Regions from separate parts of the Paenibacillus sp. FSL H7-0756 genome, predicted to be linked through region 1. Evidence: riboswitches for the same ligand, from Rfam matches in the RefSeq annotation. Region 1 holds a riboswitch; each other region holds the start of a gene.

What was found. Region 1 has a riboswitch for thiamine pyrophosphate ahead of NST04_RS22325 (ABC transporter ATP-binding protein). Riboswitches for the same ligand answer to the same signal wherever they lie in the genome.
Region 2: linked by a shared signal. The riboswitch ahead of thiC (phosphomethylpyrimidine synthase ThiC) and the one ahead of NST04_RS22325 (ABC transporter ATP-binding protein) in region 1 are both predicted to bind thiamine pyrophosphate.
Region 3: linked by a shared signal. The riboswitch ahead of NST04_RS32910 (thiamine phosphate synthase) and the one ahead of NST04_RS22325 (ABC transporter ATP-binding protein) in region 1 are both predicted to bind thiamine pyrophosphate.
Region 4: linked by a shared signal. The riboswitch ahead of NST04_RS01445 (ABC transporter substrate-binding protein) and the one ahead of NST04_RS22325 (ABC transporter ATP-binding protein) in region 1 are both predicted to bind thiamine pyrophosphate.

Annotation. Positions count from the first base shown of each region.
Region 1 covers NZ_JBBOVT010000002.1:1,305,630-1,313,687, reverse strand. Annotated here, with positions in the region: gene NST04_RS22360 (ABC transporter ATP-binding protein) at 1-394, opposite strand, end outside; gene NST04_RS22355 (GNAT family N-acetyltransferase) at 599-1,171, shown strand; gene thiE (thiamine phosphate synthase) at 1,260-1,919, opposite strand; gene thiD (bifunctional hydroxymethylpyrimidine kinase/phosphomethylpyrimidine kinase) at 1,916-2,743, opposite strand; gene thiM (hydroxyethylthiazole kinase) at 2,771-3,568, opposite strand; gene NST04_RS22335 (ABC transporter substrate-binding protein) at 3,593-4,654, opposite strand; gene NST04_RS22330 (ABC transporter permease) at 4,651-5,427, opposite strand; gene NST04_RS22325 (ABC transporter ATP-binding protein) at 5,408-6,178, opposite strand; TPP riboswitch at 6,312-6,414, opposite strand; gene NST04_RS22320 (TetR/AcrR family transcriptional regulator) at 6,481-7,137, opposite strand; gene NST04_RS22315 (DHA2 family efflux MFS transporter permease subunit) at 7,289-8,058, shown strand, end outside.
Region 2 covers NZ_JBBOVT010000001.1:647,037-655,094, reverse strand. Annotated here, with positions in the region: gene NST04_RS02795 (tetratricopeptide repeat protein) at 1-246, shown strand, start outside; gene trxB (thioredoxin-disulfide reductase) at 295-1,248, shown strand; TPP riboswitch at 1,298-1,404, shown strand; gene thiC (phosphomethylpyrimidine synthase ThiC) at 1,557-3,257, shown strand; gene NST04_RS02780 (DUF1858 domain-containing protein) at 3,421-3,648, shown strand; gene NST04_RS02775 (DUF438 domain-containing protein) at 3,663-4,925, shown strand; gene NST04_RS02770 (ROK family glucokinase) at 5,098-6,048, shown strand; gene rapZ (RNase adapter RapZ) at 6,094-6,993, shown strand; gene NST04_RS02760 (gluconeogenesis factor YvcK family protein) at 7,051-7,992, shown strand; gene whiA (DNA-binding protein WhiA) at 8,011-8,058, shown strand, end outside.
Region 3 covers NZ_JBBOVT010000003.1:1,630,928-1,638,985, forward strand. Annotated here, with positions in the region: gene NST04_RS32880 (hypothetical protein) at 1-161, shown strand, start outside; gene NST04_RS32885 (S-layer homology domain-containing protein) at 341-1,591, shown strand; gene NST04_RS32890 (GNAT family N-acetyltransferase) at 1,670-2,197, opposite strand; gene NST04_RS32895 (amidohydrolase family protein) at 2,214-3,377, opposite strand; gene NST04_RS32900 (SDR family oxidoreductase) at 3,668-4,540, shown strand; gene NST04_RS32905 (hypothetical protein) at 4,700-5,236, shown strand; TPP riboswitch at 5,292-5,394, shown strand; gene NST04_RS32910 (thiamine phosphate synthase) at 5,524-6,147, shown strand; gene thiS (sulfur carrier protein ThiS) at 6,187-6,390, shown strand; gene NST04_RS32920 (thiazole synthase) at 6,421-7,185, shown strand; gene thiH (2-iminoacetate synthase ThiH) at 7,215-8,058, shown strand, end outside.
Region 4 covers NZ_JBBOVT010000001.1:327,559-335,616, reverse strand. Annotated here, with positions in the region: gene NST04_RS01470 (sensor histidine kinase) at 1-536, shown strand, start outside; gene NST04_RS01465 (response regulator transcription factor) at 533-1,135, shown strand; gene NST04_RS01460 (ABC transporter ATP-binding protein) at 1,642-2,466, opposite strand; gene NST04_RS01455 (ABC transporter permease) at 2,547-3,308, opposite strand; gene NST04_RS01450 (thiamine-binding protein) at 3,305-3,598, opposite strand; gene NST04_RS01445 (ABC transporter substrate-binding protein) at 3,650-4,723, opposite strand; TPP riboswitch at 4,873-4,983, opposite strand; gene NST04_RS01440 (hypothetical protein) at 5,056-6,456, opposite strand; gene NST04_RS01435 (sigma-70 family RNA polymerase sigma factor) at 6,431-7,042, opposite strand; gene NST04_RS01430 (hypothetical protein) at 7,226-8,058, opposite strand, start outside.

The DNA.
Region 1 (8,058 bases):
AGTAGAATTGCAGCGGCATGCTCTGCAGATGGCGGTACATCTGGTTTTTCATATCATGGACAATATTCTGGGAGATAAAAGAGTTCAAATAATTCTGCAGCACGCCCAGCAGTCCGGACACAACCGTTGTAGCCAGCGAGGCGGCAACCAGCAGGAAGAGCAGCTGCAGATTCTTGTCCGGGAGTGCCCGGTCGATAATCTGCTGAATCAGGATGGGAGGGAGCAGCCCCAGCACTGCGGATATGCACAGCACGGTCATCACCAGCAGCGTCTGCTTCCAGTATGGGACAAAATATTTGACAATACGTAATAACAGGGCTTTGGATATATCCGGCTTCGCCTCCTCCTCATTGAACTTTAATTTGCCATGCCCGAAGCCTCCTCCGGGTCCCATGGCTCTGAAGCCTCTCGACAATAGGGTCACCAGCTTTACTTGAATTTTAGGGAAATTATATATGTAAAAATAATCCGGCGCAGGGTCTGACATGGGAATTATACGCCTGGATTTTCTGGATGTAAATGCTAAACTGGATAAGCTCAAACAAAGCTGAGAACGAGGTTGCAGCAGTAACCTTAGGTTCGGGAGGACAGGAACAGAATGATTATAGATGCACAGGAATATGAAAACAAAGGACTCCGCTACATGGTGAGATCCGCCGTGCCGCAGGATGCCCCGCAGTTGTCCGCGCTGAGACTGAAGGTTGACGGCGAGACGGAGAATTTAGACCGGGTTCAGGGTGAAGGATTCATCGACCCGGAGGGATTCAGGTCGCTTATAGCGGCAGATACGGCCAGCAGCACGAACCTGTTCCTGGTTGCAGAGGTGCAGGACAGGCTGGCGGGCTTCGCCAGATGTGAAGGAAGTCCGCTGCGGAGGCTGGCTCATCTGGCCGAGTTCGGAGTCGGAGTGCTCCAGGAGTTCTGGGGATACGGCATCGGCCGGAGTCTGCTGGAGCAGTCTATCAGCTGGGCGGAAGCCATCGGTCTGGAGAAGCTGAGCTTGAAGGTTCTGGAGGGGAATGACAAGGCGATCCGGCTCTATGAGAGCCTGGGCTTCGAGGTCGAGGGTGTCTTGCGCAGAGACAAGCTGCTGGCAGACGGACAATTCTATTCCACTATTGTTATGGGCAGATTACGCGGGGATAGAGGGGGGAGCGTAGGCCGAATGTAATCGGAAAACCGATCATAATTGGATTGGTACATCCTGTACGCGGCTTGAGCATCAACATCGTACCACCCGCAGTGTGCCTGGTCTAAAATTAAGGAGCAGTGATGAGCTGCGCGAATCTCCGCGTGGTCTCGCGTATATCCTCAGCTCCGGCAATGGCCGAGATGATGGAGATTCCATCCGCACCCGCACGGATGACCGGCGGAGCATTCTCCAGGGTGATGCCGCCGATGCCCACCACGGGAATGGTCAGGCCGCTTCGTCTTAGCTCTTCAATGACAGTAGTTCCCCGGACGGCCTGGGCATCATCCTTGGATGAAGTAGGATAGACAGGACCGATTCCGAGATAATCGGCTCCGTCCGCGATAGCCTGCCGGGCTTCCGTCAGATTATGCGCGGAGACCCCGATGATCTTATGCTCACCGAGCTGCTCCCGGATCAGCCGGGCGGGCAGGTCATCCTGGCCGACATGAATGCCGTCGGCATCCAGCGCAGCGGCAAGCTCCAGGTCATCATTCACGATGAACGGAATGTTATAAGCCCGGCATATCTGCCGGAGCTGTTGTCCAAGATGGAGCAGAGCGGCACCTTTGAGCGCGGAGGGACCCTTTTCCCGGAACTGGAACAGAGTAATGCCCCCGTCAGCAGCAGCGGTTAAAGTGTCCTCCGGCGAGAGGCGGCAGTTCACACTGCCCATAATGAAGTACAGCTTCAGCAGCCTGCGTATATCCTCGCTGTCAATCCGTGTCATAGCGTTATCCCCCTTGATCTCATCCGGTTCCTGTAAGCAAAATGATTCGTCGGCCCCTGCCCGGCCCCTATGTTCAGGCTATCCTCAATCGCGGCTTGAATGAAGGCCTTGGCGGTCTGGACAGCTTCTGGCATGGAATGGCCCAGCGCAAGACCTGCCGTCACCGCAGCTGAGAAGGTGCAGCCGGTTCCGTGAGTATGCTTCGTCGCAATCCGCGGGCTGGACATATACTGGAATTCCCGTCCGTCATAGAGCAGATCCACCGCCTCATCTCCTGACGGGTCATGTCCGCCTTTCAAGATAATATACTCGGGTCCCATCTGATGAAGCAGTCTTGCTGCCTTCTCCCGGTCTTTCCTGCCCTGAATCTTCATTCCCGTCAGCATCTCTGCTTCAGGAAGATTGGGGGTAATGGCGAGCGAGAGCGGAAGCAGGCTTGTAATCAGGGCTTGCACTGCCTCCTGGAGCAGCAGCTGTGAGCCGCCCTTGGCGACCATGACCGGATCGATCACCAGCTTTTGCTGCCAGCCGTACTGCTGCACTTTACTGGCAACGATGCGGATAATGTCACTGCTGAACAGCATCCCTGTCTTAATGGCATCCGGCGGCAGGTCACTGCCGATCGAATCCAGCTGGGCTGCAACGGACTCCGGCTCCATCGGATAGACTCCCTGGACACCTAGTGTGTTCTGGGCGGTGAGTGCAGTAAGTGCAGACATGCCGTACACTCCCAGCTCCTGAAAAGTCTTCAAATCCGCCTGGATCCCGGCCCCGCCGCCGCTGTCAGAACCGGCAATGGTCAATGCTTTGCGTATGCTAGTCATCTTGTTCTCTCCTTTGGGGTGTGCGTTTTAGGCTTCGAGCAGCTTCAGCCGGGATCGGCTGTTGTATTGCTCCGGAGTCACCAGTGACAATTGATTCAGGAACAAGGTCTGGAAGCTGCCTGGACCTTGGCCTTCAGCAGCCTCAGCCGCAAGCTCTGCTGCCACGCCGTATAAGGAGAGGGCCTCGGCAGCCGCCTCTAGCACATCCCCGCCGCTTACGGCAAGAAATGCGCCCACTACAGCACTTAGCAGGCAGCCGGTTCCGGTTACCCGGGTCATAATGGAGTGGCCGTTGCTGGCGATATAAGTGCGCTTGCCGTCTGTGATGATGTCTTCCTTGCCGGTGATAATCACAACACAGTTCAGCTTCTGCGCCGCTTTAATGGCTAGAGCGACTACATCGCCTTCGCCTGCTCCGGCATCCACGCCTTTGCTTGCCCAGCTCTCCCCGGCCACATTGGCAACCTCAGCCACATTGCCGCGCAGCGCTGTCAGCTGAAGCTCACTGAGCAGCCCCGCCGTAACGTTCGTGCGGTAGGCGGTAGCCCCGGCTCCAACGGGATCAAGCACTAGCGGCACATGGTGGCGGTTCGCAGCCTTCCCGGCCCGGGTCATGGAAGCGATGGCAGCTTCATTCAGCGTGCCGATGTTCAGCACAACCGCCCCGGACATGGCGGCGACATCCGCTACTTCTTCGATGGCATCGGCCATGAACGGCGAGGCTCCCAGAGCCAGCAGCCCGTTCGCTGTGAAGTTAGCGACTACGATATTCGTGATATTATGCACCAGCGGGTTCGCCTGGCGTACTTTGGACAGATAAGACATATGAATTCCTCCTGAAGGTATAATTTAAAAATTAATAAAAGCATTCTTAATATCCACATCCGCTGCCAGCAAGCCGTTCTCCATCAGCCACTGGTTCACCTGCTCCCATGATGCGCTGTCCTGATAGCCGAAGGGCTGGGAACCGGCATCCATCAGCGGCAGCAGGATCTCCAGACTGCGCTGTTCAATCACTTCATCCAGCGGCGCGGTGTCCTCCTGATGGGCAAGCAGCAGCTTCAGCGCTTCATCCGGGTGACCGGCTACATACTGCTGGCCTTTTCTGATGGCATCCACGAATTTCTGATAAAAGCCCTGCGAATCCTGCAGTCCCTGCTCACTGGCGGCCAGCACCAGCTCATAATAATCCGGGACCCCGTAATCCACGGGATTGAAGGAGCGGACCGGATGGCCTTGCTGCTCCAGAATCAGCTGCTCATGGTTGATGAACCCGCCCATAATTCCATCCACCCGTCCGGTGGAGAGGGCAGGAATCAGCTCAAAACCGACATCCACCAGCTTGAGGGAGGAAGGGTCCCCGCCGTCGCTTTTCACCATCGTATTCAGCATCGCTTCATATAACGGAACGGAGGAATATCCGGCCAGCTTGCCTGACAGCTCTCCCGGGCGGGTAATGCCGCTGTCAGCGGCTACCATGAGATGATTCAGCGGGTGGCGCACCAGCGCGGCAATCGACTTGACCGGAATCTGCTCCCCCCGTGCCATCAACACCTGCGGCTGATAGCTGAGTGCCAGATCCACCTTACCCGCAGCAACCAGCTTCAGCGCATCATTGGTATCGGCCGGCATCTGAATCTCAACCTCCAGACCTTTCTCAGCGAAATAACCTTCAGCCTCTGCCGCATACAAAAAAGAGTGAACCGCATTGGGATACCAGTCGAGCATAATCGTTAGCTTATGGGCTGCTTCTTCAGCTCCAGTACCAGCCGGGGAGCCGGAGGCCGCCGGATTGTTCGTATTGGCGCAGCCTGCCAGGACAGGCAGCATACAGAGGAGCAGAGCGGACAGCAGCATGGCTGGCCTTGAAATTGCATGGTGCAGATAACGGGCATAGCGGATAGTAATCATGAATAACGTCCTCTTTTCTTCAGAATAATCTTCTCCAGTGCGGCGACTGCCAGAAACAGCAGGATACCGAGTAGAGATAATAAGACAACAGCGGCGAACATCTTGGCGCTCTGCAGATTCCCGGCCATTCTGCGGCTGAAATAGCCCAGCCCCCGGCTGCCCCCAAGCCATTCCCCGATCGTTGCACCAATCACACAGTACACAGCAGACAGCTTCAGTCCGGAGAAAAAAGAGGGCAAAGCCAGCGGAACGCCCACCTTCCCGAGAATCTGCCAGCGGCTCGCGCCGTAGGTAAGCAGGAGCTCCCGGTAAGCGTCCGTGTTCTTGGACAATCCGTCATAGGTGCCGATGACCACCGGGAAGAAAGCAGTCAGGAAGACAACGGCGACCTTGCTCCACAAGGTATAGCCGAACCACATGATGAACAGGGGCGAGAGGGCGATCAGCGGAACCGTCTGGCTGATGATCAGCAGCGGATACAGTGCCTTGGCCAGCGGACTGAACAGGTGCATGGCGATCCCCAGCAGGCTGCCGCAGATCACTGACAATGCGAAGCCTGTGAGTACCTCCAGCAGAGTAGCAGGCAGATGCACCCCGAATAACAAGCGGCGTTCCTCCAGCAAAGCCATGCAGATCGCAGACGGAGCCGGAAGAATGAAGGGAGGAATCAGGCCCAGCCGGGCTACTGACTCCCAGACCGCAAGCGCCAGCAGGGCGAGCAGGGCCGCCGGACCGTAATGCTGGAGCAATCTTCTAGGAGCGGCGGTTCTCATATAGCTTCAGCTCCAATTCCTGGCGCAGGGCGGCGAACTGCGGTTCATAGTTCAGACTGTGATGACGCGGACGGGGGAGACCGGCTGAGAATTCCTGCATCCCGCTGCCCTCTCTGCCGGTCATTAGATAGATTCTGTCACTGAGCAAGAGCGCCTCTTCCAGGTCATGGGTGATGAACAGCACCGTTTTGTCCAGCTCCGCCCATAACTCCAGCAGCCAACGCTGCAGCGAGCGCTTCGTAATGGCATCGAGCGCCCCGAACGGCTCATCGAGCAGCAGCAGGTCGTTTCCGGCCGCCACGGTGCGGAGGACCGCCACGCGCTGCCGCATTCCGCCCGACAGCTCCTGCGGATAAGCCGCTTCGGTCCCGTCAAGGCCGAAGCGGCGCAGCAGGGTGCGGATCTCGGCAATAGCGGCTGCTTTGGGCCGGCTGCGCTTGAGCTCCCAGGGCAGCAGACAATTGTCCAGTACGGTGCGCCAGGGCAGAAGAAGATCCTGCTGGGGCATGTAGGCCACACTGCCCAGCCTCTTCGCAGCTGCAGAGGACTCGGCTCCGTTCAGCATAATCCTGCCGCTGCCCGGCTCCAGCAGACCGGCGATGATTTTGAACAAGGTGCTTTTGCCGCATCCGCTTCCGCCTACGACAGAGATGAATTCGCCGCGCTGCACATTCATGGACAGCTCTGAGAAGACGGGGGTCCGGGACGAACCGGTCCCGAAGGCATAGGACAGATTGCTAATATTGATCATAAGACTATGTACGAAGCCTCCTTGAAATTGGTATAGATACTGTGCGGAGCACAAAAAAAGCCCCATTCATTCCCGGAGGCAATGAATGGGGCGGAAGGTACAGTCAGCTGCGGCCCTGTGACGGGAACCACTGATACATTCTGCTCCACTTCCCTCCGCTGGTATGATCCAGATCAGGTTCAAAGGGTCCGGAGCTTAAGCTCCGTCTCAGTCGGCCGACTCCCCTAGTGAATAATGTTGCTATTGAATTCGTAATTGCTACTTAATATACCACAAATTTCCCTCTTGTAAAGGGCAGGCGGTCAGCGCTTCGCCAGACCGGTCACGAACAAAGTGACGATGCCCCTGGAGATGTCCAGCTTGGAGGAGTGGTGCCGCTTCTGCTCATACAGGTACAGATCGGGACTGAGGATAGAGATTAAGGCCGTGGCCGCAAAGGCCGGATCAATGTCAATAATCTCACCACCTGCCGCAGCGCGCTCCAGCAGCTCTGTCATCATCACGCCCAGCCGCTGAAAAAAAGGATGCTCAAACTGGGTCAGCTGCTTCTTGCCGGTGAACTCGGCTTTGATCATATTCAGCAACTCGGCATATTGCTCTATGAAATCGGCAATCTGCTCAATGCTGCTCTGCAGCTGAGCGAGAGCCGGGGCTTCGCCGGCACTGGCAGCCACCTGCTGCTCCAGCCCGGACAGGAATTGGTCTGCGCTGCCCTTCAGCAGGGCAGAACAGATCTCACCCTTATCTGTGAAACGGCGGTACAGGGAGCCTTGCCCTATGCCTGCCCGCTTGGCAATGCTGTACATGCTGACCGCCTCAAGTCCGCTCTCGGTGAACAACTGGCGGGCAGCTTCAAGAATCCGCTGTACATAAGGATCGGCGGACATGGGCGAAGCGGATTCTATGGCTTGCGAAGCTGACGGCTGGAGCTGTGCAGCGTCGGTGTCTGGCTTTTTCATGAGAACCCCTTTCAGAAAAGAATTGACACAACGGACAATTGTCCGTAGACTATGAATTGCACTTACGGACAGTTGTCCGTTCACTCATTATATAGAACAATCTGCCCGCAGGTCAATGAAGAACGCGGACAGCTTTAGGAGGAGAAGAGACATGGATCAGACCTTGAAGCAGGAAGCCGATTTCCGGCTGTCCAGCATTCTGGTTCCGCTGCTGGCCATTATTGCCGGAGTATTTATGGTTGTGCTGGACAGTACGGCGATGAACGTAGCCTTGTCCAGGCTGGTGGTGGATTTCAAGACGGATCTGCATACGCTGCAGTGGGTAGTTACCGGATATATGCTGGCCCAGGCTTCAGTTATCCCGTTGTCAGGCTGGCTGTCTGACCGGTTCGGGGCCAAGACAGTCTTCCTGACGGCGGTAATTGTGTTTACGATAGGCTCGATTCTGTGCGCTACACCAAGCAGCGCCGAATGGCTGATTGTTTTCCGGGTCATTCAGGGACTGGGCGGCGGCTGTGTGCTCCCTGTAGGGATGGCCTATGTGTACAGACTGGCTCCCAAAAGCAAGGTTGGCGTAGTCATGGGCATTATGGGCATTCCCGTCCTGTTCGCACCGGCTATTGGTCCGGTATTGTCGGGCTGGCTGGTTGAATACCATTCCTGGCGCTGGATCTTTCTCATTAATATTCCGATTGGCATCATTGCGGTGCTGATTGGACTGCGCAAGCTGCCGAATGCGGCGAAGAACAGCGTGCCCGGCATGGATAAGCTAGGTATGGTTCTTGGCCCGCTGGCTTTTGCTTCGCTCACTTACGGAGTTAGCCAAGGCGCTCAGAGCTGGACCTCCGAGAAAACGCTGATCGGGCTGCTGCTGGGCGCTGTGGCGCTAATCGCTTTTGTCATCGCAGAGCTGCGCTCCAA
Region 2 (8,058 bases), on a different contig from region 1:
GAGGCGCTGCGCTGGATTGAGGACGAGGAGATGTCCGAGGTGCTGCGCGGAGTTCTGGAGCAGGAGCCGCTGCAGGAGGACCGCCTGCAGGAGGCAGCATTGTTCAGCCTCCAGCGGCTGATCGGGGAGAACCTGAATGAAGCCGGCAGCTCGCCGGGTGAAGAGCAGGAGCCTGTGGCTGCTCCCGGACCCAAGGGGATACTGCCCGGAACCGGCGGCTTAACGCCGTCCACTACCCGTATTTGAAGCCATTGTTGTTCTAAGACACACACCACTTGTAAGGAGGCCAATGTAATGTACAAAACGATTGTAATCGGAACAGGCCCGGCCGGGCTGACAGCCGCGATTTATCTGGCGCGTGCGAACCTGAGCCCGCTGGTAATTGAAGGCTTGCAGCCGGGAGGACAGCTGACAACGACGACAGAAGTGGAGAACTTTCCAGGCTTCCCTGAAGGGATTCTGGGTCCTGACCTGATGGACAATATGCGCAAGCAGGCGGAACGCTTCGGCGCTGAATTCAAGAACGGCTGGGTGGAGTCGGTGGACTTCTCACAGCGCCCGTTCAAAGTAACCGTGGACGGGATGGGTGTACTGGAAGCAGAGTCGGTTATTATTTCAACCGGGGCTTCTGCAAGATATCTGGGCATCCCGGGCGAGCAGGAGAATGTGGGACGCGGGGTCAGCACCTGTGCGACCTGTGACGGCTTCTTTTTCCGTAATAAAAAGATTGTCGTCGTCGGCGGCGGAGACTCCGCCATGGAGGAAGCCAGCTTCCTGACCCGCTTTGCGTCCAGCGTAACGCTGGTTCACCGCCGTCCCGAGCTGCGTGCCTCGAAGATCATGCAGGACCGGGCGCGTGATAACAGCAAGGTAACCTGGGCTTTGAACCGCACCCCGGTGGAAGTAACGGTAGGAGAGACCGGAGTGAAGGGTCTTACGGTGCTTAATAATGAGACAGGTCTGACAGAGCTGGTAGAGGCAGACGGTGTGTTCGTAGCCATTGGACACACGCCGAACACAGCCTTCTTGGGCGGGCAGATTAATACGGATGCTAACGGCTATATCGTGGTGAACCCGGGTACCACCGAGACCAATATCCCTGGTGTATTCGCCTGCGGCGATGTGCAGGATACCCGTTACCGTCAAGCGATATCAGCAGCGGGAACCGGCTGTATGGCCGCCATGGATGCCGAGAAGTTCCTGGAAGGCACGATGGTGCACGACTGGAGCGAATCGCTGGACAAATAACGGGTTTACAAGAATTACCCGCACAGGTAAAATGTATTTAATTAGATAAGATACCCACTAGGGGAGCCTGAATAGGCTGAGACGGGAAAATTGAATTTCCGGACCCTTGAACCTGATCTGGATTATACCAGCGTAGGAAAGTGGAGTCGGACTTTTTTTGAATACAGTCTTATTTGGCTGTTCCTTTAATAAAGCCGCTCCAGGTGGAGCGGCTTTTTGATTTGTAAGAATCTATAGATTCTTCAGCTCAGTCTGCTGCGTGAAATCTTATCTGAAAAGCTCATTAGAGCCAATAGGAGGAGATTAGAATGCCAGAAATAATGAAGAACGGCGAGGTAGATCTGTCCGGATTCCCCGCCAGCCGTAAAGTGTATGTGGAGGGCTCACGCACGGATATCCGGGTTCCGATGCGGGAGATCAGCCTCAGCAGAACCGAAGGCGTTGCCGGGGAAGAGGAGAATGCTCCGCTGCGTGTCTATGACACAAGCGGTATTTATACGGATGCCGCGGAGGAGACGGACATTCGGAGAGGGCTGCCGCCGCACCGTTCAAGCTGGATCGCGGAGCGTGGTGATTCGGAGGAATACACCGGAAGGGCGGTCCGGCCGGAGGATAACGGAATCCGCAGAGAAGGGGCAGCTGCGGAAGCTTGTCCAGGACTGAGCAGGAATCCCCGGCGGGCCTATGCAGGCGGTAATGTGACCCAGCTGCATTATGCAAGGCAAGGGAGCATCACACCGGAAATGGAGTATATTGCGATCCGGGAGAATACCCGGCCGGAGTTCGTAAGGGATGAGGTGGCTGCGGGCCGTGCTATTATTCCGGCCAATATCAATCACCCGGAGAGCGAGCCGATGATTATCGGCCGTAACTTCCTGGTGAAGATCAATGCGAACATCGGAAATTCTGCGGTCACTTCTTCCATAGAAGAGGAAGTGGAGAAGATGCGCTGGGCAACCCGCTGGGGGGCTGACACCATTATGGATCTCTCCACCGGCTCCAAGATCCATACCACCCGGGAGTGGATTATCCGCAATTCTCCTGTGCCGGTCGGTACAGTGCCCTTATACCAGGCGCTGGAGAAGGTGAATGGCATTGCCGAGAACTTAACCTGGGAGCTCTACCGTGACACCCTGATTGAACAGGCGGAGCAGGGGGTGGATTACTTCACTATTCATGCAGGGGTGCTGCGGCGCTATATTCCGCTCACTGCCCGGAGAATGACCGGTATCGTCTCCCGGGGCGGATCGATTATGGCGGCCTGGTGCCTGGCCCATCAGCAGGAGAACTTCCTGTACACACACTTCGAAGACATATGTGAGATTATGAAGACATATGATGTGGCCTTCTCACTGGGGGATGGCCTGCGTCCCGGCTCTATCGCCGATGCCAATGACGAGGCTCAGTTCGCCGAGCTGGAGACGCTGGGAGAACTGACGCTACTAGCCTGGAAGCACGATGTTCAGGTCATGGTCGAAGGTCCGGGGCATGTGCCGCTGCACAAAATTAAGGAGAATATGGACAAGCAGCTTGAGATTTGCCGGGAGGCTCCTTTCTATACGCTCGGGCCGCTGACTACAGATATTGCACCCGGCTATGATCACATCACTTCAGCCATCGGAGCAGCGATGATCGGGGGGCTCGGAACAGCGATGCTGTGCTATGTTACCCCTAAGGAGCATTTAGGCCTGCCTGACAAGAATGATGTGCGCGAAGGCGTCATTACCTATAAAATTGCTGCACATGCCGCAGACCTCGCCAAGGGGCATCCGGGAGCGCAGGACCGGGACAATGCGCTGTCCAAGGCGCGGTTCGAGTTCCGCTGGCGCGACCAGTTCCATCTCTCCCTGGACCCGGAAAGGGCGCTTGCGTATCATGACGAGACCCTTCCGGCGGAGGGGGCGAAGCAGGCGCATTTCTGTTCGATGTGCGGACCTAAGTTCTGCAGCATGCGGATTTCGCATGATATCCGTAATTCCCATAGGGTGGAGCAAATCACTGTAACTTAGCTGCTAATACAGCGGAATCATAATATTCTTAGGCTATCCCCCAAGCTGAGCGGCTTGCGGGGATAGTCTTTTTACAGTTAGTGATTACAATCACAATCCACCCCCGTACCCTATGCTAAGCTGTTACCTGAGAAGGATTCTCATTAGTGAGGTGTGCAAAAGAATGAGCAAACCGTTGAAGCTGGATGAATCGGTCTTTGAGCTGGTAACCAGGCACCCGGAAGTGGTTGAGATCATGGTGGAGCTGGGGTTCCGTGATATTGCGAAGCCTGGAATGCTGCAGACTGCAGGACGATTCATGACCCTGTCCAAAGGAATGAAATTAAAGAAAATAGAGCTGGAAACTGTTCGGCTGGCCTTTCAGCAGCATGGTTTCGAGATTATAGAATAGAAGGGGAGATTACGATGAGCGAACTGATTAATAACCGCGAGGTCGATATTCCGGAACAGACGCGCCGCCAGGCTATGCTGAGAGAAATCATCAAGGAGCTTCATGCAGGCAAAAGTGTGGAAGAGGTCAAGGCGCGTTTTGAAGAGGCGGTAGGTGATGTGACGGTCGCGGAAATCTCCGCAATGGAGCACTCTCTGATGACTGAGGAAGGGATTCCGGTAGAGGAGGTACAGCGCCTCTGCTCTGTGCATACCGCTATCTTCAAAGGCTCGATTGAGCAGATTCACCGGTCCGCGAAGCCTGAGGAGCAGCCGGGCCACCCTGTGCATACCTTCAAGCTGGAGAACCGGGAGATCGAGCGGCTGGTCAACTTCCGGCTCGCGCTGCACAAGGATAAGTTCAAGAAGAACGCTAGCGATGAGATCATCTATAAGCTGCTGGAGGACTTAAGCCTGCTGCTGGATCTCGACAAGCACTACAGCCGCAAGGAGAATCTGCTGTTCCCTTACCTGGAGAAGTACGGTATCTACGGCCCTACCAAAGTGATGTGGGGGGTTGATGACGGCATCCGCAGCATGATTAAGGAAGCCAAGAAGGCACTAAGCAGCTTCAACGGGGAGACGGAGCAGATTGCCGCCTCGCTGGAGGAGATCATCCAGGAAGTCAACGAGATGATCTTCAAGGAAGAGAATATTCTGCTCCCGATGGCGCTGGATAAGCTGACTGAGGATGAGTGGGTCCGGATCGCCCGCGAGAGTGATGAGATCGGCTTCTGCCTGGCCGCACCGGAGCAGGTGTGGGTACCGGAACGTGCGGCTGAACCGGAAGGTGCAGAGGTGCCGGCGGCAGAGGGAGAAGGACTGTCCCCGCAAGGCTTCATCCGGTTTGAGACCGGGCTGCTCTCGCTCCACCAGCTCGAGACGCTGATGAATCATCTGCCGGTGGATCTCACCTTTATCGATGAGAACGATGTCGTCCGCTACTTCTCGCATGGCAAGGAACGGATCTTCGCCCGGACGAAGGCGGTCATCGGCCGCACGGTGCAGAACTGCCATCCGCCGCAAAGCGTGCATGTCGTGGAGAAGCTGCTGGCTGACTTCAAGGCCGGGGTGAAGGATGCCGAGGACTTCTGGATCAACATCAAGGATAAATTCATCTATATCCGTTATTTCGCCGTGCGGGATGCAGACGGCCGTTATATGGGGACACTGGAATTCACTCAGAATATCGCACCGATCCGTGCCCTTGAGGGCCAGAAGCGGATTTTGTCGGAATAGCATATTTATTATAGAAGAAACATTTGGACTTTCACGCGGGTAGCGGCGCCTGAGAGTCTTTTTGCTACGCCGTGACCCGGGTGTATCGCCTTTCCTTGACCGCAGGGGAGGCTTCTATTATAGTGGGTACGTAGGATTAACTATTTTAGCATAGAAAAAGGTGGCTTGTAACATGTCTGAACATATCTACGTTGGCGTGGATTTAGGTGGTACCACGATTAAGGTTGGAATCTGTAATGCCGAGGGAAGCCTGCTGCACACTTACGAAGGTCCGACAGGGACTGCGGATGGCGTTGATGCTGTCATCGATAATATCGAGAAGTATGTACGCCAGATAGTGGAGGACTCTCCGTACTCCTGGGACCAGCTGGCTGGTGTGGGTGCGGGACTGGCCGGATTTACGAATATTCGTGAAGGTATCATCATCCTTGCGCCCAACATAGGATTTAGAGATGTGCCGATCCGCTCCATTCTGGAGGGTCGTCTGAACAAGCCAGTCAAAATAGACAATGATGCCAACGTGGCAGCACTGGGTGAAGCCTGGAGCGGGGCAGGGCGCGGCATAGAGAATTGCGTCTGCTATACGCTCGGCACGGGTGTCGGCGGCGGTATTATTATTAATGGTAAAGTGTATCAGGGCTTTGCCGGCCTGGCCGGTGAGCTGGGACATATCTCCGTGGTGCCCGATCTGGAAGCGATCCAGTGCGGCTGCGGGAACATGGGCTGTTTGGAAACCGTTTCCTCAGCGACAGGCATTATCCGTATGGCCAACGATGCTGTAGCACGCGGTGACCGGACCTCCCTGTCTACCGTTGAAAAAATCGCTGCGAAGGAAGTATTCGATGCCGCTAAGGCAGGCGATGAGGCTGCGCTGCGGATTGTGAACCGGGCGGCCTTCTACCTGGGCAAATCGATGGCTTCCGTCGCAGCGGTTCTGAACCCTGAAGTATTTATCGTCGGGGGCGGAGTCTCCAAAGCAGGAGATATTCTGTTCGATGAAGTCCGCCGGGTGTTCGCTAAGCTGGCACCAGCCCCTCTGCAGACCGGTGTTACGATTGTACCTGCAGCACTTGGCAATGACGCCGGTATTATTGGTGCGGCAGGTCTGCTCCTGCGTTCTTAAAAGACCGGAATTATTCATATACTAAACATAGGGAGGGATGCTGTAATGACCGACCTCGAGCAAACCCTGCCCGCCCATGCCACCCTGATTATCATTACAGGCATGTCGGGTGCGGGCAAGACGATTGCCGTGCAGAGCCTGGAGGATCTGGGATTCTTCTGCGTGGATAATCTTCCGCCTGTGCTCATCCCGAAATTCGCAGAGCTGATTGAGCAGTCCAAGGGTAAAATCGCGAAGGTGGCGCTGGTCATCGACCTCAGGGGGCGGGAATTCTTCACCGCCCTGTCGGAGTCTTTGGCCTACATCAAGGACGAGTCAACGATCGGGTGTGAGATCCTTTTCCTGGACGCCACAGATTCAGTGCTTGTACAGCGTTACAAGGAGAGCCGGAGGCATCATCCGCTTGCTCCCAAGGGCATGCCGCTGGACGGCATCCGCATGGAGCGCCAGATGCTGGAGGAGCTGAAGAACTCAGCTACCCTGTGTCTGGATACCAGCAGCATGAAGCCGGTCCAGCTCAAAGAAAAAATAGTGTCACGCTTCTCCCATCTGGGGAAAAGCACCCTCTCGGTTAACATTACTTCTTTTGGATTCAAGTATGGGATTCCGATTGATGCTGACTTGGTGTTCGACGTCCGCTTCTTGCCTAATCCGCATTATGTGGACCAGCTGCGGCCCAAGACAGGCCAAGACAACGAGGTGTACGACTACGTAATGAAATGGCCTGAAACGCAAGAATTCCTGACCAAGCTGCTAGATATGCTTCAATTCCTTATTCCGCAATACCGCAAGGAAGGCAAATCACAGATTATTATCGGTATCGGCTGTACGGGCGGCAAACACCGTTCGGTAGCCATCTCCGAATATCTGGGCAAAATGCTGGGGGTTAGCGAGACGGAGCTGGTAGCAGTCAGCCATAGGGACTCCGAACGCGACCGGCATTGATGAGAGAAGGGATAATTAGTGGCTGAAGAACAAGGACAGCGTCCGAAGATTGTCGTAATGGGCGGCGGAACCGGACTCTCCGTAATGCTACGGGGGTTGAAAGAGAAGCCGCTGGATATCACGGCGATCGTAACTGTCGCAGATGACGGGGGAAGCTCCGGGATTCTGCGCAGTGAGCTGCAGATGCCGCCGCCCGGAGATATCCGCAACGTACTTACAGCTATGGCTGACGTTGAGCCTCTGATGGCGCAGATTATGAAGTACCGCTTCAGCAGCGGAGAAGGCTTAGCCGGACATAGCCTGGGCAATCTGATTCTGGCTGCACTGACCGATATCTCGGGGGACTTCGTTACAGCAGTCCGGGAGCTGAGCCGTCTGTTCGCCGTTCGCGGCCGGGTGCTGCCTGCGGCCGGAGAAGCGGTAATCCTGCATGCCGAGATGGCGGACGGGACGCTGATTACCGGAGAGTCCAAAATCCCGGAGGCAGGCGGCGTCATTAAGCGCGTGTTCCTGGAGCCTGTGGATGTAGAGCCGCTGCCGGAGGCGCTGGAGGCCATCCGCAACGCAGATGCTATTCTGCTTGGTCCGGGCAGTCTGTATACCAGCATTTTGCCGAATCTGCTGGTGCCTAAGCTGGCGGAAGCCGTGGTGGCTTCAGAGGCCATTAAGATTTTTGTATGCAATGTAATGACTCAGCCGGGTGAGACGGATAATTACACAGTAAATGACCATCTACAGGCCGTATATGACCATATCGGGCTGCATCTGTTCGATTATGTAATCGTCAATGACGGGGAGATCCCGGAGCAGGTGCAGATCAAATACGCCGAGAAGGGCGCCCGTCCGGTACAGCTTGACCGTGAGGCTGTAGACGGCAACGGGTATAAGGTGATTGCCGACAAGCTGGTATTATTTAAAACCTATTTGCGGCATGATACAGATAAGCTCAGTCACCATATTTTCCAGCTGGTGAAGGATTGGATTGACAGAAAGAGTTAAATGAAAGAGGTGAGCCCCTTGTCTTTTGCGGCCCTTACCAAAAAAGAGCTGACGATGGTCGAGAGC
Region 3 (8,058 bases), on a different contig from region 1:
TCGGCGGGATTATGACCAAGCCTCTGCGCCTCGCTGCGGCAGGCATGAGAGAGAACCGTGATGTCTCTGCGGAGACCGCCAAGATCCGTACCATGAGTCTGCTGCTGATGGTCTCGCTGGTCGTCATGATCTTTTTCATGGTGTACAACACAATTATCTAATTAACCTGCTGCCGGATGGGCAGTGTGGTGCTAACAGCTCTGGAAGCCTCGGCCTCCAGGGCTGTTTCGTATGTCTGGAAGCACATTATTGGAGATTGTTCCCAACGGCCGTGGATTCCGCTACACTGTGATTAGGTGCTTAGTTCATTTAGGATCACATACATAGGAGAGTGGCAGTTATGATTGGAAGAAAAATAGTAACAGTGGGGCTAAGTCTGGGCTTGCTGCTGGGTTCAGGCGGGGTTATGTATGCGGCAGCCGATTATGAAGGACACTGGTCGCAGAAGCCGATTAGCCGCTGGCTGGAAAAGGGATGGCTGAAGGGATACGCGGACGGGTCAGTCCGGCCGGATCAGGCAATCACCAGAGCGGAATTTATCACGTTGATCAACGGGTTCGCCGGGCTAACGGCGGAGAGCAAGGTGAAGGCCGATTTCAGCGATCTTCCTAAGACGGACTGGGCCTACGAAGAAATCTCTAAAGCACTCGATGCGGGTATCATCAAGGGTTACGGAGGCACGATTCGTCCGGGCGATCCCGTTATGCGCCAGGAGGCGGCGATTATGGTGAGCAGATTGCTGTATTATGAGACGGGGAGCACGGAGGTATTATCCCGGTTCAGCGATAAGGATCAGATTGCAGGCTGGAGCCAAGCCGATGTCGCTGCTATGATCAATGCCGGAGGAATGAGGGGATACCCGGACGGACGGTTTGCTCCAAAACAAGCGATGACCCGGGCCGAAGCGATTGCACTGCTGGACTACTACAACGTCACAAGCGGCGGCTTGCAGAGTGTAAATATCGGAGTTTCTGAGGGGCTCGGAAGCTTTGAACCGGGAGCCATCAAATACTATAACAATGTCACCGTATCCGGCTATGATGTGCTGCTGCAGAATCTTAAGATATTTGGAGACCTGGTTTTGGAAGAAGGAATTGGCAACGGAGAGGTGGACTTGGATAGTGTTGAAGTGTTAGGCAAGGTCATCATACAGGGAAGCGGAGATCCCTCAGTGAAGCTCAAGAACACAACCTTGAACCAAGTGATTGTGCAGAAGAAGAGCGGAACTGCCCGCCTGGTAACCGAAGGTGCAACATCGGTGAAGGCGGTGTCAGTACAATCTAGTGTGATTCTGGAGGAGGGTGAGGGTACTGGTGCCGTGCTCACAGATATTGATCTGCCATCCGGCCTTGCAGCCGGGCTCGTAGTGACACTTAATGGCAATTTCGGAGACGTGAACATTGAAGCCAAAGGACCCATCCTCCACCTGCAAAAAGGCTCCATACGCACGGTTAAGACCGCGGCCTCAGCATCAGGGCTTAAGATAGAGCTGGATGAAGGGACAACGATTACTCAGGCTATTCTGAATACGTCAACGAAGGTTACGGGAACAGGCAGAGTTCTGGATGTAATCGTGAAAGAAGATGAATAGAATTCTGAATGAAGGACTGCTCTCTTCTAAAGGGCGTCATGAAGAGCATCAGGATCAGCATTGCTGCTCTGTATAGATCTATATCCCTTTACGCCCCAGATACTCCCGGTCCAGTATTGCATAAAAGTATTGGTTGACCCACTGGTTGTTCCAGTGTATTTCTTCCCGGAATACCCCCTCGCGGACCATCTCTAACCTGTCCAGCACCTGGATGGATGAGGTATTGTATTCATTGCACATAGCCACGACTCTGTGGGCCTTCCATTCTTCAAAAGCAAGCTTCAAGACCAGCTGCGCTGCTTCAGTGCAGTAGCCTTGCCCCCGGTATTCAGGGAAAAGACTGTAGCCCAGTTCCCAGCTCTCGCGCTCTTTTACATACCAGTGTATATGCACTTCCCCTACAGGGGTTGCCTCCGGGGAGGCGAGCCGGATCACGAATTGTTTGTGCCAGTCGCTATGGATTTGTTCCGCCACAGTCTTCCGGACGGCCTCCTTGTCGGTTGGAATCATATCCTCGAAGGGCCAGAGCGAGGTGCTGGTCTCCAGATCTGTGATGAAATCGATATCGTCCGGGGTGACCGGAGATAATGTGATTCTTGCGTTCATTTTGCAAAACCTCCTGCTAGTATGATTTCGATACGATCTTGCCGTCTTTCATTACGCATATGACCTGACGCAGGTTATTAATATCCGCCAGCGGATCTCCCCCGACGACCAACAGATCGGCCCTCTTGCCTGTCTCAATGGTACCGAGTTCATGATCCAGCTTACAGATTTTGGCACCGGATGAAGTGGCGGCCATAATAATCTGCATCGGGGAGAGGCCGGCTTGTCCTAACAGCTGGATCTCTTTCCACGGCATACCGGCTCTGTACCACGGAGGAGCTTCTTCGATAAAATCATCCCCCAGGCCAATCTCCCCGCCCGCCTGAATAAATCTCCAGAGATTATCCAGGCCTTGCTCCAGCAGCGGCGCTCCGAATTTGTCCTGGAACATCTGGAGTACGGTGAGTGTGGGGACGATTCGGATGCTCCTGCTCACCATTTGCCTTATCAGTTGATCGTCCAGCCGGTCGTAAATCATATGCGCAGCATCGCTGATCCCAGCATCCACCAGAATCTGAAGATTGCGCGCACTTGTAACATGAGCAGATACGTAAGTGCCCATGCTCCGGGCCTCCCGGCAGATCGCTTCAAGAATCTCCTGATTCAGCTGGGGCAGTCCGGCGGTAGCAGGATCGTAGCCGTCTTCCAGCGCTGTTTTGATGAAATGTATTCCTTGTTCCAGGACTTCACGGACCTTAAGCCGCGCCTCATCCACACTCTCTACGCCGATAGGTTCCTGACCACCGTAACCGCCTGGAGCCGTGAAGACCTTGCCAGACGTAAGAATTCTGGGAAAAGCACCGCTCTCCAGCTGCCGCGTATGTGTGACTACATCGTCAATCGATGCTGCCGTAGTCATTCCCTCATCGCGGATCGTAGTAATTCCTTCTGCAAGGCACGCGGCCAAATATTCCGTATGATATCCGTGCAGCGGCTCATTCTGTATGTACTTGAAGCTTGTATGGGCATGGGTGTGAATGAACCCCGGCAAAACGAACAGACCCTCCAGGTCGATCACTTTAGTTGCGGAGTCAGGCCCGGATCTCCCGTTAATGTCACTTTGCTGTGTTATGGTGCCGAAGCGGCCATTAACAATCTCAATGTTTGTATGATGCAGCGGCGGCCGTCCGGTTCCATCGATTACCGTTCCGTTCACCAGCAAGATGCGCTCATTTCCCATGGTGGAAGCGTCCTCTCCGTTAAGGTAGTTGTCTTTCCTCACAAAGTATAGGGCTTTCCCCCTAGCGGATATAGATAATATTCTTTTTGGAAACGTTCGTTGCTTACCGTACTATCGTTCCGCAACAGGTGCCGGTGAATGAAGATTGGTTGTTTGGGCGGCTGCCAAGTGTGGTAAGTAACATAACGTACAGCCAAGCAGGCACACTGCCTGATGCATAAACACCAGACCTTAAGCCATGCTAACATGATTAATCAACATTACTGTGGACAGCGAAAGGAGAATGGATTATGCCAGACACTAACAAACAACCTGTCAAAACCCTGCCCCCGCAGGTACAGGATCAACGCCCGGGAATTGAGAGTGAGATGAACCCGCTCCCGGAGTTTGAGACACCGGCGTATAAGGCAGCAGGCAAGCTGCTGGGCAAGGCCGCGCTCATTACCGGAGGCGACAGCGGGATCGGGCGTGCGGTTGCCGTTCATTTTGCCAAGGAGGGAGCGGATGTAGTGATCTCCTACTTGAACGAGCATGAGGATGCGGAAGAGACCAAGCGCCAGGTGGAGCAGGAGGGCAGAACATGCATTCTGATCGCCGGGGATATTGGGGACGAATGCTTCTGTCAGAGCCTGATTCGTCAAACCGTTGAAGGACTCGGCAAGCTCGACATTCTGATCAACAACGCGGCAGAGCAGCATCCGCAGGATAAGATTGAGGACATTACGGCAGAGCAGCTGGAGCGTACGTTCCGGACGAATATTTTCTCCATGTTCTATCTGACCAAGGCAGCCATGCCTCATCTTAAAAAAGGTGCTACGATCATAAACACCACCTCCATCACGGCGTATCGCGGCAGCCCGCAGCTGCTGGACTATTCGTCCACCAAGGGAGCGATTCTCAGCTTCACCCGTTCGCTGTCGATGAATCTGGCCGATAAAGGCATCCGCGTGAACGCGGTAGCGCCTGGACCGATCTGGACCCCGCTGATTCCGTCAACCTTTGACGCGAAGAAGGTCAGTGAGTTCGGCGGCACCCAGCCGATGAAGCGCCCGGGACAGCCTGAAGAGCTGGCACCGGCTTATGTATACCTGGCCTCGGACGATTCCTCCTATGTGAGCGGACAGGTGATGCATGTGAACGGCGGCGAGGTTGTCAACGGCTGATGGGTGTAGAATAAGATCTGGATGCAGATTTGTGTGCAACATATAAATTCTATTTTTAAAAAAGCCTAACCGCTTGCCGGCAGGCTTTTTTTCTGCGCTTGTAACTATTACAATATATTTCCGTCTATTTAGTTAATTGGATATGAAAAGGGGATTGGGATGCTTAGAAAAAAAGGATTCATTCTATCTGCAGCGGGGATTTTTGTTTTTCTGGTAGTGTTCATTTACTTGACTCCTTTTGCAGGGAGACTTGTGGCAAATACAAGATTGGAAGGAAAGGCAAAAAGCATTGGGGTTAGAATTACACAGGAATCACCGCCGCTACCCCTTGTTACTTCCGGGAAAACCCAAATTCCGGTTACCCAAAGCAGCTATTGCTGGGGGAAATTAGGATGTGCGGATTATATAGGAGGACAATCCATGGTACAGGGGGTTACTCCCACTGTTATAGAACCTGAGGGGGGGATCCATGTTGCTTTTACTTATAAACCGGCACCCGGCGGGTTAACCGTTCAGCAATTTGCCGATGATAAAGAAGTGCAAATTCCATTGCAGAACGGCTCTTTTAATGCTCCAAAAGAACAAGGCGTTTATTACTATGGCATATCAGCATTCTGGACAACCGAGGATGGTAAATTTTCAGAAGGGAGTTCATCTGTGGTTTTTGTAATTGAAGTAAAATCTACGAAAGAATAGCCCTAAGAGGAATAATATGCTAATATACAACAAGCAAGACGAAACAACCGCATAGAACGATCACTAGGGGTGCCGCAAGGCTGAGACGGGCGTAGTTGCCTGGACCCTTTGAACCTGATCTGGTTTATACCAGCGTAGGGAAGTGGAGAACGAATATTGCAGCGGGGGTATACGGCAAGTGCCGGTATTCCTGTTTCTATTCCAGACTGCTTCCTTTACGGGGGGCGGTCTTTTTTGTGTTGTGGAGTGGTGCAGAGTGAGCTGGAACAGACGGGAGGGGAAGGTCGTTGTACGAAATTCATGCGGTCTCGGATGGGCGGCTACCGCCTGAAGCGCTGGCTGAATGGGCCGCGGCGGTGCATTCTATGGTGGATTATATCCAGCTCCGCGAAAAATCCATGCCCGCCCGCGAACTGCTGGCGGCGGCGCAGCAGATGCTTCAGGCCGGAGTACCGCCATCGAAGCTGGTCATTAATGATAGGATCGATGTTGCCCTGGCCGCCGGGGCAGGCGGTGTACAGTTAGCCTGGCATAGCCTCCCGCCAGCCGCAGTGCGCGGCCTTGCACCGGGCCTGCGGATCGGCAGATCGGTCCACTCGCAGGAAGAGGCGGCGGAAGCTGGAAGGCAGGGAGCAGACTTCTGCCTCTACGGGCATGTGTTCCCTACGGCCTGCAAGCCCGGACAGCAGGCACGCGGACTGGAGCAGCTGGCCGAGGCTGTCCGCTGGAGCCGCATACCGCTGATTGCGCTCGGAGGGATTACCCCGGGCAATGCCGGAGCGGTGCTGGCCCAAGGGGCGGCTGGCATTGCTGTCATGTCGGGGATCTGCGGAGCTCCTGACCCGGTGGCAGCAGCCCGTGCTTATAGGGAAGCGGTTCACAGGGCGGCAGAGCAGTCTTGTAACCCATGATATGGATCAAGTAAAAGGCACAGCAGGAGGTGAACAGGCATGATTGTGACCGTTAACGGTACCCGCCAGAGGGTGGAAGAGAGCTGCCGGACGCTGGCGGATCTGCTGGCCCGGCCCGAGTGGGCCGGGAAGCTGGTCATTGTCGAGCTGAACGGCGAGCTTGCCGGAAGAGAGGTTTATGGCGATACGTTACTGAATGAAGGGGACCGGATTGAGCTGGTTCATTTTGTAGGCGGAGGCTGAACACAAAGACTTATCCCAGGAGGCGTTAAGATGCAAGATCCATTGATGATTGGCGGCGTGACTCTAACCAGCAGACTATTCATTGGCACCGGAAAATACAGCCGTAACACTCTTATTCCCGAGGTCATTACGCGCTCAGGCTCACAGGTCATTACCGTTGCCCTGCGCCGGGTGGACCCGGAGAGCAGTGACAATATTGTCAGCCATATTCCATCCCATATGACTTTACTGCCTAATACCTCTGGTGCGCGCACCGCAGAAGAGGCGGTACGTATTGCCCGGCTGGCGAGATCGGCGGGGCTGGGAAACTGGGTGAAGATTGAGGTCATCAATGACCAGAAATACTTGCTGCCGGATAACATGGAGACCATCCGGGCGACCGAGATCCTTGCAGCAGAGGGCTTCGTGGTGCTTCCGTACATGAGTCCTGATCTGTCCGCTGCCCTGCGGCTGAAGGCAGCGGGGGCTGCGGCTGTGATGCCGCTAGGGGCACCGATCGGGTCCAACCGCGGGCTGCAGACCAAGGAGCTGATCCGGATTCTGATCTCCGAGACGGATCTGCCGGTGATCGTGGATGCCGGAATCGGCAGACCGTCCGAGGCGGCTGAGGCGATGGAGATGGGCGCTGCTGCGGTCCTGCTCAATACAGCGATTGCCACCGCCTCAGATCCGCTGCTGATGGCAGAAGCCTTCCGTGATGCGGTATCCGCCGGGCGCAAAGCTTATCTCGCCGGACTGGGCCCTGTGGAGGAGACGGCGGCAGCCTCTTCACCGTTGACCGGATTCTTGGCCTGACAGATGGAATAGGGAGGAGAGGAACGGTTATGAGCTTTTATGAGACGATGGCCCGGCTGGAGCAGCTTCCTTACGGGACGCTATGGAGCCGTTATACGGCAGAGGATGTGAAGCGCGCGCTTCGTGCAGAGCAGGTGGATGAAGAAGGGCTGATGGCCCTGCTGTCACCGGCAGCGGAGCCTTATCTGGAGGAGATGGCACATAAGGCGCACCGGTTGACGCGTACGCATTTCGGCCATGTGATGCAGCTGTTTACCCCGATGTATCTTGCAGATTTCTGCGTGAATCACTGCACGTATTGCAGCTTCAGTTCTATCTATGATTTTCCGCGCAAAAAACTGACGCTGGAGGAGGTCGCCCGGGAAGCAGAGACCATCGCAGCCACGGGCCTGCGCCATATTCTGATCCTGACCGGGGAATCCCGGAGAGACAGCCCGGCCGGTTATGTGAGGGACTGCGTGAATGTGCTGCGCCGCTATTTTTCCTCTGTCAGCATTGAAGTGAATCCGCTCTCGACAGCCGAATATGCTGAACTCCGGGAAGCCGGCGTGGACGGTCTGACGCTCTACCAGGAGGTCTACCACCAGGAGACTTATCGAGCGCTGCATGTAAAAGGACCCAAACGCGTCTACCGCAACCGGCTGGACGCTCCCGAGCGGGGCTGCCAAGCGGGCTTTCGTTCAGTGAATATCGGGGCCCTGCTCGGCATGTACGAATGGCGGCAGGAGGCGCTGGCGACTGCGCTGCATGCGAGGTATCTGCAGGATAAGTACCCGGAATGCGAAATCGGGCTGTCGATTCCCAGATTCCGGCCTTACTTAGGCGAATTCAACCCCGCAAGCGACGTAACCGACCGGGCGCTGGTGCAGATCA
Region 4 (8,058 bases), on a different contig from region 1:
AAATGGTGGTGAAGAATCCCGAGCGGGCGCAGGCGGAAGCCCGTGAGATCCAGCGGACCTCGCGGGCCGCGCTGCGCCAGGTGCGGGAGCTGGTCTCTGAGATGCGTGCAGTCTCAGTTGCCGAAGAGCTGGCTGAGGCGGCGGAGATGCTGCGCAGCGCGGAGATCGCGCTTGAGGTAGAGGGAGATGCAGCGCTGCCGGGTGTATCCGATCTGACGCAGAGTATTCTCAGCCTCTGTATCAAGGAGGGGATTACCAACATCGTTAAGCATAGCCGTGCGGACCAATGCCGGATTAGCATCGTAATGACACCCGGCGAGGTACAGATTACGCTGGAGGATAACGGCATAGGGGTAGAAGCGAGCGGTTCAGGGGGGGCGGAGCGCCGGGACGGCAACGGCATGAAGGGGATGGGCGAGCGGCTGGCCCTGATTGACGGCTCGCTGACGCTGGCTCCGGGACCCGGCGGGGGAAGCCGGCTAACGGTGGTTACACCAAGAGTAGTGAAGGATGGAAAGGATGGGGAAACAGCATGATCAGGATCATAATTGCCGAGGATCAGCGGCTGCTGCGCGGCGCGATGGCATCGCTGCTCGATCTGGAGGATGATATTGAGGTGGCGGGCGAAGCCGGGGACGGGGCGGAGGCGCTGGCCCTGATCGAACGTGTCCAGCCGGATGTATGCCTGATGGATATTGAAATGCCGCTGATGAGCGGCCTGGAGGTGGCAGAGATACTGAAATCGCGGGGCTGCCGTACCAAAATCATTATCCTGACCACCTTCGCCCGCCCTGGTTATTTCGAGCGCGGAGTAAAGGCCGGAATTCAGGGGTATTTGCTGAAGGATGAGCCGGTGGATAAGCTGGCCGATGCCATCCGCCGTGTGATGGCCGGGGGGCGCGAGGTCTCGCCTGAGCTGGTGTTCGGCAGCCTGCGCGAAGAGAATCCGCTCTCGGACCGGGAGCGTGAGATTCTGAAGCTTGCCGCCGCGGGCCGCAGCGCCGGTGAGATCGCCGCGGCGCTCCACCTCTCCTACGGCACCGTCCGCAACTACATCTCGGAGATCCTCAGCAAGCTTGCGGTCAAGACCCGGATTGAAGCCGTGCGGCTGGCGGAGGAGAAGGGCTGGATGTAAGACAGCCTGGGGTACTCTGTACAACTAAATCATCTGATGTACCGCCGAATCTCTATATAGCTGTATTTGGTGCAATTAAACTAACTGTTTATCCTGGATTTCATCCATTTGGGGCTAACTTAGTTGTACCAATTGCAGCTATAGAAGACAAACTATGTTTTTGGCTGCTTTTAATCGCACGTAATACAGCTATGGATGGAATGGTTAGCTCAATTGTAATTTATACAACAGATGTCCCCCGAATCCGCAGCAAAACCGATTCTGTTGTACTCTGTACAGCAGAAATCTGCGAAAGTGGTGCTTTGCGGCAAATAAACAAAAATCTGCTGTACGAAATACAGCAGAAGTGAATTTTGAATGGAATATAGCAGATTCTATTGCAGTAAATACAATCAGGATGAGTTATACCGCTACTGACAAGGCAGTGCCGAGTCACGAAGGTTGTTGTTAGGCACAGCGAGGAGCCCGATCGTTCCTGCAATTTCACCTTAGCAGCAGCTTGCTCCTTATGTCTGGCTCTTCGCCTGCTCCTCGCGCATCCACTGGGAGAGCTGGCGCCGCATCCGCAGGAACTCCGGCGAATCGGCGATCTCTTCGCGGCGCGGACGCGGGAAGGGGACCTCCACGGTATGGAGGACGGAGCCGGGCCGTCCGGAGAAAACGTAGATGCGGGTGGAGAGCAGCAGCGCCTCCTCGATGTTATGGGTAATGAACAGCACGGAGCGGCGGTTCTCCTCCCACAGCTCCAGCAGCCAGCGCTGCATCTGCTCGCGGGTCAGCGCGTCGAGTGCGCTGAACGGCTCATCGAGCAGCATCAGCTCCTGCGGCGCGAGCATGGCCCGCAGGAAGGCGGCCCGCTGCTGCATGCCGCCGGACAGCATGTGCGGGTAGGCCCGCTCGAAGCCGCCGAGGCCGATCTTCGCCAGCCAGTGGCGCGCTGCCTCGCGGGCCTCCCGCGGCGGGGCGCCTTGCAGCTCGGCGCCAAGCAGGACGTTGTCGAGCGTGCTGCGCCACGGGAACAGCGCGGGCTGCTGCGGCATATAGCTGATCTTGCCGCGCTGCCCGGTCACCGGGATGCCGTTCATGCGGACGGTTCCGGTATCGGGCAGCGTAAGGCCGCCGATAATATGGAACAGCGTGCTTTTGCCGCAGCCGGACGGGCCGACAATGGAGACAAATTCCTGCGGCTCCACAGTCAGGGACACCTGATTCAGCACCTGCGTCTCCCGGCGGCGGTGCGTGAACGATTTGGAGATGCCGCTGACTTCCAGCGCAGGCGGCACACTCTGAGTGCGCAGGCGTCCGTCTCCGTCCGCCTTCTCCAGTTCAATCCTCGTAAGCTCAGACACTTCGCCCAGCCTCCTTCAGTTCATTATGGTTACTTCTGTTGTGGATGATCCTTCTGTACACATTAGGCATCCTTACGCGGCTTCCAGCGCACCAGCCATCTCTCCAGCAGGGCAATGAGCGCGAATAATACGAGACTCAGCAGCACGATGATGGCGATGGCCACGAACATCCGGTCCGCACGGTAAGAGGACTTTTGCAGCAGCATATAGTAGCCGATTCCTTTGTCGGCGCCGATCCATTCGGCCACCACTGCACCCATCACCGCATAGGTGGCGGATATTTTGAGCCCGGAGAACAGGGAGGGCAGGGAGCCGGGAAGCTCCAGCCGGGTGAAGATCTGCCACTTGCCCGCACCGGCCATCTTCATATAATTCATCATCACCCGGTCGCTTTGGGCCAGCCCGCCCATGGCTGCAACAGCTACAGGGAAGAAGCAGACGAGGGTGATCAGGATGATTTTGGGCAGCAGGCCGAACCCGAACCAGATAATCAGCAGCGGGGCCAGCGCAATGGAGGGCACATTTTGGCTGAGGATCAGCAGCGGATAGATCGCCCGCTTGACCCAGGGCAGCAGATGCAGCAGCAAGGCGGTGAGCAGGCCGATGCCTGTGCCGACCGGGAAGCCGATCAGGGTCAGCCGCAGCGTGGCGGCGGTGTGCTCCCAGATCCCGGAGGCATTGTTCTTCGACTCACGCGCGATATCTGCGGGGCTGGGCAGCTGGTAGGCTGGGATGTCGAACAGCATAACCGATAACTGCCATATCCCGACAAAAAAGAGGACCGCCACAAAGGGCGGCCACACTAGCTTCCAGGTGCTTCTCACGGCCGGTATTTCTCGGTCAGCTTATCCATGCTGATGCCGCCCGGATTATGGGCGATCTTGATCTGTGAGATGACACTCGGGCTGCCGGAGGCGATCAGCGCCTCATGCATGTCACGCACAATATCCAGCAGCTCGGACAGCTCGCCTTCCATCGTGGTCTCCAGCGGATTCACCTGATGCTTCACGCCTGATTTCTGAATGACCTCAATGGCCTTGTCCACATAAGGGATAGAATCCTCGTTGTTCGGTGTCTTGGGAATGACCTGAATGCTGAGCAATGTATTAGCCATGATGAATCCTTCCTCTCAAGTTAAGTATAAGATTCCCGCTATGCGGGTTGATTATGATTCCGGCAAAAATTCATTCGTAAACGTGCTCTCCGCATCCAGCGGCTTATCCAGCAGCTTCAGGCCGTACATCCAGTCGGCGTAATTCTTCCAGATTTCAAGCTTCTGCTCGCCCCAGCGCGGGGCGTCGTCCTTGTATTTCGGGCTAAGCCATTTCTGGCTGGCCAGCACCAGCTTGGGGTCCAGATCAGGTACAGCATCGGACAAGACCGTCGCGGCTTCTTCCGGGTTATCGATCGCGTACTGATATCCCTTGGACGTAGCCTTAAGGAAGGCCTTCACCACTTCAGGGTGCTGGGCGATTTCCTTCTCGCTAGTGGTTAGCACCGGGGTGTAGTAATCCAGCTGCGGAGCGTAATCCTTCAGATACAGCATATCCAGCGGCTCGCCGCGCAGCTCGGCCTCTACCCCGGTCCACGCATAGAAGATCCAGGCAAAGTCAATATCCCGCTTCACGGCTGTGAAAAAGTCCGCTTCGCCGATATTCACCAGCTTCACCTTGGAGACATCCCCGCCTTCGGGGTCCATGATGGCTTTCATGGCAGCCTGCTCCGCAGGGGAGCCCCAGCCTCCGTAGGTTTTGCCTTCGAAATCCTTCGGCGTCTTAATATTGCGGTCCTTCGGAGCCGCGAAACCGGAGGTATTATGCTGAATGATTGCAGCAATCGACACCAGCGGCACATCCTGCAGCCGGGCCAGGGTTAGGGCTTCCTGGGCACTTATGCCGAACTGAGCTTCGCCGGAAGTGACCATCGTATCGGACCCGGCAGCGCCAGGCTGTACAATCTGCACATCAAGACCTTCCTCCGCGTAATAGCCCAACTCCTTGGCAGCATACAGGCCGGTATGATTCGTGTTCGGTGTCCAGTCCAGGGCAATCTTGACCGGGGTCAGAGCCTTAGGTGCATCCGTGGGTGCGGCTGCGGTTGCATCAGGTGCAGCCGTGCTGTTCCCGGCAGCAGGTGCGCTGGCCCCCGCATTGCCGCTGTTGTTCCCTCCGCCACAGCCCGCTACGGTGAGCAGCAGCATGGAGCTGAGCAGTAGTGTGACTGTTTTTTTGACTCCCATTTCTCTTTCTCTCTCCTTCCAGCAACCCCTGGTCTTCAGAGCTTACAGAAACCTTATTCCTGTACATCCTTAGAATCAAAAAAGCGTCCCGATGATCGGGACGCCAGTGACTTGCGTGAGGGGACTTCAGCTGCAGTACCGCTTAAGGCACTGTGCCGAATGAAGATTCCTACGCTGGCATTATCCAGATCAGGTATAAGGGTCAGTATCTTGTGGGATACAATCTCAGCCGGCCAATTCCAGCACCCCTGGTTCTATAAAGTTCACAGGTATTGCTATGTTCTTACGGTGTATTATAGACGGCAGCCCCGCCGTTGTCCACCCTCTCTGTCTTAATCCTCCAGTTTGAGCGGCAGAGTCCAGGGACCTTTCCATATAAAAATGGGCTTCGAAAGTATAAAACGCAGCTTATCCGCGCCCGGCTCTGTAATCAGGTTAAGAGTCTTCATGACACGCGGTGTGCCTTCACTCTCCTCCCACCCAAAGGAATAAGGCTCCTTAGAGCCCGGATAGCTGACAGAGAAATGGGTAAGTGACTTTGCCCCCGCCGGGTTAAATTTCAAGTCTATATCTACATTGACCTCTGTCTCACTGCTGCGGGTGATGCGGGTGAAGTCTACCGGATATCCGGCGATCTCAGCAGTAATATCCAGCGTTCTGCTCTCTCCGATAGCGGGCAGCGGCAGGGTAACTTTCTGGGAGACGGCTTCCTGATCGGATACCTCGATGTAAGGGATGACGACTGTATAAGGATGTCCTCCGGCTTCCTTCTGTTCACGGAACAAGAGCTCAGAATAGTAGCCTATAGAGGATGGAGAGTGCTCGGTAGAGACTTTTACTCCTGCTGCATTCTCGACATAGGTGCCATTCCAGGGCATTAGCGGCTCTAGTGTATAAGAAGATGCAGCGGATGCGGTTTTCTGAAGAGCCGGGACCAGTTCAACACGGACAAGCCCATCACCCAGCCGTACCGGAAAAGCGGAAATCCGCACATCCTGCTGGACATCGCTGACCCCGAGCTGCTGCAGGTCATCGGCGGTCTGCGGCGGCCCCAGGACAAGCGGTCCAATGACCGTGCTATTAATGTATAAGGTTACCGCTTCTTCAGCCTGTAAAGTGAGATCATGGGGAAGAAGAGCGCTGTAGCTTGCATCCCAGTCGAGACCTCCAGAGGAAGTTCGCGAATTGAACATGAAGGTATAGCGGGTTCCTCCGATGTCTGCCTGAAATTCATTAATAATGCGAGTCTTCTGCCCCCGAAGATTAATGGTTGCGCGGTTCTCTTGCACAAGGATAGCGTTGACAGTCAGTTCACCCCGACCTACAGCAGCGGTGAAAGGCTTCTTCAGCACATATAACGGGCTGTCGGGACTATTCTCCACTACGGTGTGAAGGCCGGGCAAGAAGCTGAACACTTGCTTCAGGCCCGCCTGGACGCTGGGCGAAGTGAACACCAGCCCTGCGCCAAGCAGAAGGGCTGCGGCAACTCCGGTATAAGCCTGCCGGCGGCTTCTGCGGACGGAAGGCAAGCGGCGCTGTACGTCAGGAGCGGTCCCGGTCCGGGACAAGGTGCGCACTTTGATTCTGCTTATGGCTTCAAGCTCCTCTTCCGATGGAGCGGCTGATTGAGGCTCGGCGGTCAGCGTGTTCAAGGCCAGCTCCGCTTCACTGAACTCCAGCGCATCGAGCTGATCGAACAGCTCCTGCTCACCGGTGGTCAACTCTTTCTTCATGGCCTAAGTCCTCCTCTCTGTTTGGTTTAGTCTGCTGCAGAGTTTGCTTCAGAATGGTTCGGCACCGGTACAGCCGGTTCTCTACAGCTTTTTTCGTTAAGTCAAAAGCCTCAGCCAGTTCATCCAGACTCTCATAGAGATAATACCGGCGCAGAAACAGGCTGCGGTCCGGCTCCTGAAGCTGCTTGATATGGTGCAGCAGTTCTTCCGCTGCCTCACGCCGCAGAATTTCCTGCTCGGTGTTGCTGCTGCTCCGGACGGGGATGGCTGCCTCGCCCATCGTCTGATCAAGCCCGGGCTGTAATTTACGCCGCAGATTCAGCGCCTTATATTTGGCAAGGATTAGAATCCATGTGCGGAATGAGGCCCGATCAGGATCGTACTGTCCGATGTTGTTCCAGGCAGCTAAGAATACATCACTGACACATTCCTCAGCATCCTCTGCCCGCCCGCAGCCGCCCAGAATGCGCTTGACCAGCCTAAGCACATCCGTTCCATAGTAATCCATAGCATCGGCAAGTGCCTGCTTATCTCCTCTGCTGAACCTGCCGGGCCAGGAGAGGCTGTCATAGTCTTTAGGTGTCATATGAACCTCCGGTAATTCTTCCCATCCCTCAGGTGGAAGCTAGTGCTGATTATGTCTAACTACTGGTTACTACGCTTGATGGCAGACAAATCACTCACAAGATCTCTGAATGCGTACCAAAAAACAGCGATACTCCCCTGGCGGAAGCATCGCTGTTTTTTTGTTTATCTATTCGGATGTGTCTTAATCCCTCGTATAATGCCGCTTCTTGCGGCGGCTGCGGATGCCGTTCCAGATCTCTCTCAGCGTTAAGCCGACACTGACGGTGATCCCGGAGAAGGTCAGGAACAGAGCCAGATACTCGAACGCGGAGTACTCCAGCATTTTGCTCCAGTCGATCTGTCCCTTCAGATCCTCGATCACCTGATTCATCCCGTAAATCCCGCTGATGACCGTAAACACGGTGAGCACCATCAGGAGCGTATCCCGCCGTTTGGCCTGGAATTTGTCCTGATACTGGAACAGGTCATTCAGGGTCATTTTCACCTCATCGAACAGGGCATCATTGCCATACACCTTACGCAGCTGAAAAAAAATCTCCCGCCCCTGCGACTGCGAAATCAGCTCCAGGAAGTAGAATTTGGCCGAGAATTTGTTGATCAGAAAGATCAGATTCTCGATCTCGTCGTAATCGTGGTTGATGCGCAGCCGGGAATGCAGATTGGCGAGCTTCAGCAGTACGATTTTATGAAATATACTCAGCAGCAGCCCATAATAATACTCTCCGTACATCTGGTTGGCCAGCTCCGTGGCAATATCGGGCTTCGCCCGGCTCAGGCAGCAGAAGGTCTGCTCGTTCGTCATATAATAGGTGTCCGGCCCCCAGCGGTTATAGCAATGCTCACGGGTGTACTGCTCGATATACTCAGGATCACTCGCGCTGGTAAAAGGCCTGCCCTCCAGATTCAGCCCATCCAGCTGGGAGGCACGGTAGCGCAGCCTGACACTGATCTCATCCAGGTTTTCCTCACGGTTGAAGCCATAGAAGGCCTGCACCAGCATCCGTTCATCTACGA